Regions from separate parts of the Halomonas sp. Ps84H-12 genome, predicted to be linked through region 2. Evidence: predicted binding sites of a transcription regulator. Region 2 holds the regulator's gene; each other region holds the start of a gene.
The links. The regulator FNR, encoded in region 2, switches genes on or off when oxygen is low (the NO sensors DNR and NnrR bind a similar motif). The targets are predictions, from matches to a motif close to TTGATNTANATCAA.

Region 1: a site for FNR is predicted at 1,040-1,053, ahead of ccoM (cytochrome c oxidase subunit CcoM). Genes of this name have one in related genera too.
Region 3: a site for FNR is predicted at 1,191-1,204, ahead of NH344_RS15285 (copper resistance CopC family protein). Genes of this name have one in related genera too.

The regions. Positions count from the first base shown of each region.
Region 1 covers NZ_JAMXSJ010000003.1:110,442-112,706, reverse strand. The annotation lists gene NH344_RS02365 (MFS transporter) at 1-354, opposite strand, end outside; gene NH344_RS02360 (peptidylprolyl isomerase) at 486-1,004, shown strand; gene ccoM (cytochrome c oxidase subunit CcoM) at 1,163-1,288, shown strand; gene NH344_RS02355 (hypothetical protein) at 1,573-1,968, shown strand; gene NH344_RS02350 (PqqD family protein) at 1,979-2,265, shown strand, end outside.
Region 2 covers NZ_JAMXSJ010000017.1:74,826-77,090, forward strand. The annotation lists gene hemN (oxygen-independent coproporphyrinogen III oxidase) at 1-720, shown strand, start outside; gene fnr (fumarate/nitrate reduction transcriptional regulator Fnr) at 778-1,530, shown strand; gene ttcA (tRNA 2-thiocytidine(32) synthetase TtcA) at 1,517-2,265, opposite strand, start outside.
Region 3 covers NZ_JAMXSJ010000036.1:24,184-26,448, reverse strand. The annotation lists gene NH344_RS15300 (MFS transporter) at 1-156, shown strand, start outside; gene NH344_RS15295 (DUF411 domain-containing protein) at 508-945, opposite strand; gene NH344_RS15290 (hypothetical protein) at 942-1,091, opposite strand; gene NH344_RS15285 (copper resistance CopC family protein) at 1,475-1,846, shown strand; gene NH344_RS15280 (CopD family protein) at 1,850-2,265, shown strand, end outside.

The DNA of each region.
Region 1 (2,265 bases), on a different contig from region 2:
GTTGTCGATTGGGTCTACTCCTGCGAGGCCAATGAGACCGGCGGCAATCATGCCCTGGGCCAACAGCATCCAGCCGCGTCGTTGTCCAAAGGCGCGGGTGAGCAGAGGCAGCGCGAGTCGGTCTACCACCGGTGCCCAGAAGAATTTGATGGAGTAGAGCATGCCGATCCAGGCAAAAAAACCGATGGCAGCTACTTCGACCCCGTCGCTACGTAGCCATGCGGAGAGCGTCGAAAACACCAGTAGAAAGGGCAGGCCAGCGGAAAAGCCTAAAAACAGCATGGTGATGACAGGCGCTTTGCAGTAAATACCAAGCGCCGCCAGCCAACTGCGCTGAGGAGTCGGGGTGGGCATGTAAGGGAGTACTCCAAAAAGAAACATCGGTGACGTGGGCCGCTCAAAAACCCGTCGATGTTAGACTATGGATAGGGTTCATGGTTGGCGTTCCATGACAAAGCCGACAGCTTACCGGAGAGGAGTTTTCCGTGTCGATTACCGCCCATCAGGTAGTGACTCTGCACTACGTGCTTAGCGATGTGCTCAGCGATGGCAGCCCCCGCGTGTTGGATGACTCCAACGCACGTCAGAAACCCCTGGAGTATCTTCACGGCCACGATAATATTTTGCCGGGCTTGGAGCGAGATTTAACCGGCAAAGCCGTAGGTGATGAACTAAGCGTCACGCTGGCTCCCGCTGATGCTTACGGCCTGCGTAACGAAGAGTTGGTGCAAGAGGTGAGTCGCGCGTCGTTTGGCGGTGCAGAGATTGAGCCAGGCAGCCGTTTTCAAACCGAAGGCGAGGCTGGCCCGCAGATCGTCACCGTGCTGAACATCGACGGCGATACCGTCACGGTGGATACCAACCACCCCTTGGCGGGCCATACGCTGCGCTATCAGGTGAAGATTCTAGACGTTCGCGATGCCACCCGTGCAGAGCTTGCTAAAGGCCATCCGCTGCCACCGGGCACCGAGCACAGCAAAGTAGAAGACCGTAAAGTGCTCTAAAAAAGCTGTTTTTATCGGGTGAAGCGCGTTAAAAACTGACCTGTATCAAGTTCCCGTTTACCCTTGCGGCCACCATTTTAAAAGCTTGACCCAGGTCAGTTTCCCCTTCTCTGAACGCAGTACGATGGCCCCATACATCACGGCGGGAGGGAAGCACCATGTACTGGGATGATGCGGTAATTTTCGGCCTAGTTACTGTCGCGCTAATGATCACCTTTATGGTTGGTTGGGTAGGCTTTGTGGTACGTGACCATTTGCGTAAGGATGAACGTAAGAAGCCTTAATTCAGCAGACTGTGTCAGTCGTCAGGGGAGGGGGCTTACGTTAATGTGTAAGCTTCCTGTTGCCGGCCCAAGGGGCCGGCTTTTTTGCGTCTTTTTTTTAAGTTGTATTAATAACCGTTGAAGCGCATTGGCAGTTATGCTTTGGTAAAGTGCCTATTTTAAGAAAAAGAGTAAACAATAGGGAAGTCAAGCGCCTACTATGGTGTCGCTTGGTCGGTGAAGCTAGAGTAATTTCAGAAACAGTGTTCGTTAACCTGTTAGCCTTATCGATCAGGAGACATGTGATGAGTGACTCTACCGACAACACTAAAGACCTTTTAAGCAAGCGCCGTTCACGCCGCCAAGTACTGGCTAGTCTGGGTTTAGGTGCAGCTGCCCTTTACGTTGCGCCTACCTTGTTATCAATGGGGCAGGCCGAAGCCCGCGAGCATCGTCATTCGCGCCCAAGTCGCTCACGGCCTAGCTATTCGCGTCCCAGCTATTCACGTCCCCATTATTCCCGGCCGCACTATTCGCGCCCCCGTTACTCCCGGCCTGATTATTCCAGAGCGCGCCATTCTCATCAGCATCATTCACGCCATGGCTATCCTGAGCGTTATTACTCTCGGCCCCAGCGCTCACGTTGGGAGCGCGACGGCGTCATTGAAATTCGCCTAAGCCGTGTGCTGCCGCGCTGGTAAGGGAGCGGCCATGCCGAGCCATCATCAAGATTATACGCTCGAAGGCGTTGGGCCTTGCCTTCGGTTAGTGAATGCCGACGAGTTGCTGCCCGTCCTAACAGCTGCCATGCCAGGCTGGCCCTTGACGCCTTGCGCCGCGCAAACCCAATCGCCGGAGGTCTGCGTATGGCGGCACCCGCAGGGGTATTGGCAAGAGGCGCCCGCGCTTCCAGAAGGGGCGCTGCTGGACAGCGCGGTAGGAACTGCCTGTAGCGTTATCGCGGATGCTGCCGGCGCGTATTTTTATCGTCACCCGGA
Region 2 (2,265 bases):
ACCGAGCAAAGCTTCGCTGATACCCTAAGCCAAGTGATTGAACTGGGCCCGGCACGGCTGTCGGTCTTTAACTATGCCCATATGCCAACCCGCTTTGCGCCCCAACGACGTATTAATGAAGCCGACCTGCCCAGCGCGGATGAAAAACTGGCTATTTTGCGTACCACTATTGAGATGCTGACCCAAGCGGGCTATGTACATATTGGTATGGATCACTTTGCTCGCCCAGAGGACAGCTTGGCTCAGGCACAGCGCTACGGTACGCTGCAGCGCAACTTCCAGGGCTACTCAAGCCATTCCCAGTGCGACTTGATTGGTTTGGGGGTGTCGGCTATTTCTCGGGTAGATGACGTTTACGCACAAAACCCCACTCAGCTGTCCCACTATGAAGCTGCCTTAGATGAAGGTAGGCTAGCGACCGTAAAAGGGTTACTCTTAAATAAGGATGACCTAATGCGCAGAGAGGTGATTGAGCGCTTAATGTGCGATATGGCCATTGACCTTGAAGCAATAGGCCAGCGTTGGCAGATAAATGCCGCTGACTACTTTTCAACCGCTCTTGAACGGTTGAAAACCGCCGAGCAGGATGGCCTGCTAGTGCGCCAAGGCCTCTATTTACAAGCTACGCCCACCGGACGGCTGTTGATTCGGCACTTAGCCATGGCCTTCGATAATCACCTGCAACATCAGGGCAACCAACGCTACTCGAAGATTTTATAAGCGTATCGAGACACCTACCCCCTGCGCCTATGATGGCTAATAAAAAGGGAGCACCACATGTCATATCCTGCCAGCCAACGACGTTCACTGCTGCAAGAGGCGCGCTGCCAAACCTGTAGCCTAAGCTCGCTGTGCCTACCGCTTGCCCTAGAGCTTGAGGATATGAGCCAGTTCGATGCGATTATCCGCCGCCGCTCGCCGTTGAAAAAAGGCGAGCGGCTGTTTCGCCAAGGAGATCCTTTCACCAGCGTTTACGCGGTGCGCTCTGGCAGCTTGAAGCAGGTGACTAGCGAAGGGAATGGCAACGACCAGCTCACCAATTTCTTTCTACCCAGCGAGCTGGTGGGTCTGGATGGGATTGACGAAGAACACTACCCCGGCACCGTGATTGCCCTGGAAACCACCACGGTATGCGAAATTCCGTTTGACCGTTTGGACTCGCTCTCCGAGGAGCTGCCCGAACTGCGCGGCCAGCTTTACCGCAGCATGAGCAAGGAACTACGAGACGACCGGCGGATGATGCGTTTACTGTCACGCAAAACTGCCGATCAGCGGCTGGCCAGCTTTTTGATTACACTTTCTGACCGTTTTCGGCGCCGGGGCTACTCCCCCTATAGCTTCCGGCTTTCCATGTCACGGGCAGATATGGGCAACTATCTAGGCCTCGCGGTGGAGACGGTTAGCCGTATTCTTAGCCGCTTTCAGCAGCAAAACGTGGTGGCCGTCTCCGGGCGCGAGGTCAATATTTTGGATATGCAGCGCCTCATCACCCTAGCTGAAGAGGAAGCCCAGGCGGTTAACTCACGTTAAACGCCTGAATGCGCCCTTCCATCAATGCGGCCTGCTTCGCTTCCAGACCGGCAAAATCAAACAGCTCACGGTCGGCAAGCTGCGAAGGGGCAACGTTGGTCACCGCTTTGAACATACTCTCCAACCGGCCGGGGTGTTTTTTATCCCACTCCGCCAGCATCTCTTTGACAACCTGGCGCTGCATATTGGGCTGAGAGCCGCACAGGTTGCAGGGAATGATCGGAAACTCCATCAGCCTTGAAAACTCCGCAATATCCGCCTCTTTGCAGTAGGCCAGCGGGCGAATCACGATGTTTTTACCATCATCCGAGAGCAGCTTCGGTGGCATGGCTTTTAAGGTGCCGCCAAAGAACATATTGAGAAACAGCGTCTCCAGGATATCTTCCCGGTGGTGACCCAAAGCAATTTTGTTGGCCCCAATCTCCTCGGCAAAGCCATACAACGAACCACGCCGCAGCCTTGAGCAGAGTGCGCAGGTGGTTTTACCTTCCGGGGTTTTCTCCTTCACCACCGAGTAGGTATCACGCTCCAGAATGTGATATTCCACGCCTTGCTTATCCAGGTACTGGGGCAACACGTGTTCTGGGAAACCTGGCTGCTTCTGATCCATATTGACCGCTACCAGGGAAAAATTAACCGGTGCGTTGCGCTGTAGGTTGCGTAGAATCTCCAGCATCGTATAGCTATCTTTACCACCAGAGAGACACACCATGACCCGATCGCCATCCTCGATCA
Region 3 (2,265 bases), on a different contig from region 2:
AGTCACACCCACCTGCACTACCACGATGAACATCATCAGCACGAACATGAGGGATGGGAGGGGCCGGAACCTCATCGCCATTCCCACCATCATTCCCCAGGCTCACATGGGCACGTCTTTGTTATCGATGACCACCATTCCCATTGGCCATCGTAAAACGAGTAAGGACGCGGGCTTGGGAAATAAACGTGGGATGCGAACTGCCAATCTTACTAACGCGGGTATACAACATGCTCACCTTTTATTAAGGCGTAATATTAATAGGAGGTTTTTGCGCAAAGTAAGCTTTAACAGGCTTGCTAGTGTGGCAATGTGTAGGTGTAAAGAAAACGACGCAATCTTATTTTTAGCTTACCGTAACGAATCGACCCGTAACGCACTAGCAAAGTAAATCCTAAGTTTAATACAGCGCTTTCGTTTTAGTAATGTATGACTTGAATGCGCCTGCTGTACTACAAGAGTCCGTTAGAACGGCGTGCAGACAGCAGGCGAGCTTTTATCACCCTACTAAAGGGTCATAAATGGCTCATCTTCCTGGCCTGTAAACGTGTACACATTGTAAGGGCTTTCTTGTGGCCCCGGCATACCCGGTGTGCCAATGGGCATACCCGCCAAACCGATACCGTCAATATCGGGTTGTTCCTCAAACAGCGCCTGCACGGCTTCCATTGGAACGTGGCCTTCGATCCAATACTCGCCCATCTCAATGGTATGGCATGAACCCAGGCCATAGGGCACGCCTGCCTGCTGCTTAATATCACCCAGCTCTACATCGTCAATAATCGTCACTTCTACGCCGAGCTCTTCAAGATGGCGTGCATAAGCGTCACAGCAGCCGCACTGGGGGTTTTGGTAAAGCGTGGCTTCATCCGGCAATGCGGCCTGAGCCGAGGCGGCTCCTAGGGCCAAAACACTAGATAAAACCGTAGCGGTAAATCGCTTCATGAGCGGTCTCCTTGAGGTGCGTGGCTAAACAAGTACTTGACTAACGAGGCGATACCCAGCCCTATCAACAGTAAAAAAGTGAGCGGCATTAACCAACCAAACCAACTCATGGAGCTCATAAAAGCAAAACAATCTGCGTTCATCATGGTTAGTCTCCTAACAAGTCAGTAAGTAATAACGCTGTAAGCATACAACCTTGGGGTTACCCTAAGGTCAAGCCTTGCAACCTTGCGGACAACGAAAGGTTGCTACAGATCATATTTTGCCCGCTGGGTTCAGGCTCGTTTCAGGTTAACACCGTATAAAAAACGGGTGACAATCACCCCTGAGGGAAATAACCATGCGCAAAACCACTTTAACAACGTCTTTGTTTGCCCTTTCAGTAAGTCTGGTAACCAGCGCCGCATGGGCTGCGCCCGGCCACGGCGGTGGTGACAATAACCTAACCAAGGCTCAACCGAATCAGTTTTAGCGCCTCCGCGATGAAGTAACAATATCCATTCAACCCTGAAAAACATAAGGATACGGTATGCAAAAGAAGAAGAGTTCGCTCCCTATTATTCACGCTACCTTAGCAACGCTGTTGCTGTCGCTCGCAAGCCCAGTGTTGGCCCATGAAGGGGCCGCAAGCACTTCGCCTAAGGATGGCGTCACCATTCAGGATTCCCCAGCAGAGATTGGCATCGAGTTTGGTGGCATGATGCGCATCACCCAGTTTGAAGTGACAGGCCCAAACGGCCCCGTTCCTCTTGATGGTCAGCCAGGCAGTGAACAGGTCGATCGCTACTTCGTAAAGCCCAGTGACACTCTTTCGGCTGGGGATTACCAGGTGCGCTGGCGTGGCCTATCGGATGACGGGCACATGATGTCCGACGGTTTTAACTTCTCGGTCGAGCCCTGACCCGTGGCCTGGTGGTTCTCCGTAAATAGCCTCGACGTCTGGACCGTCGCGATGATTCTCGTGGCGGCTGGGGTTTACCTTAGTGCCCTAGTCGCGACGGGGGCCGTGTTGTTTCGTCTAGCGTTTCCCCGACTCCCTGATCACGACCGGAGGCGCGTCGCCCGCATGGGCGTCTTTGCTGCCTGGGCGGGGGTCATTCTGATTCTGTTCCAGTGGCCTTTAGAAGCTGGTTACCTTGGGGGCGGCAATATCGCTGCTGCAACCAACCCAATGCTGCTCGGAATCGTGTTTGAGGGTGCGTCCGGGGGCCGGCTAATGCTGGCGGTAGCTGGCTTGCTGCTGGTTCAGGCGATTCAGCTTAATAACTTAGCGCTCTCGAAAACAGCCAACAGCGTGAGCCTAGTAGGCGTTTTATTGGT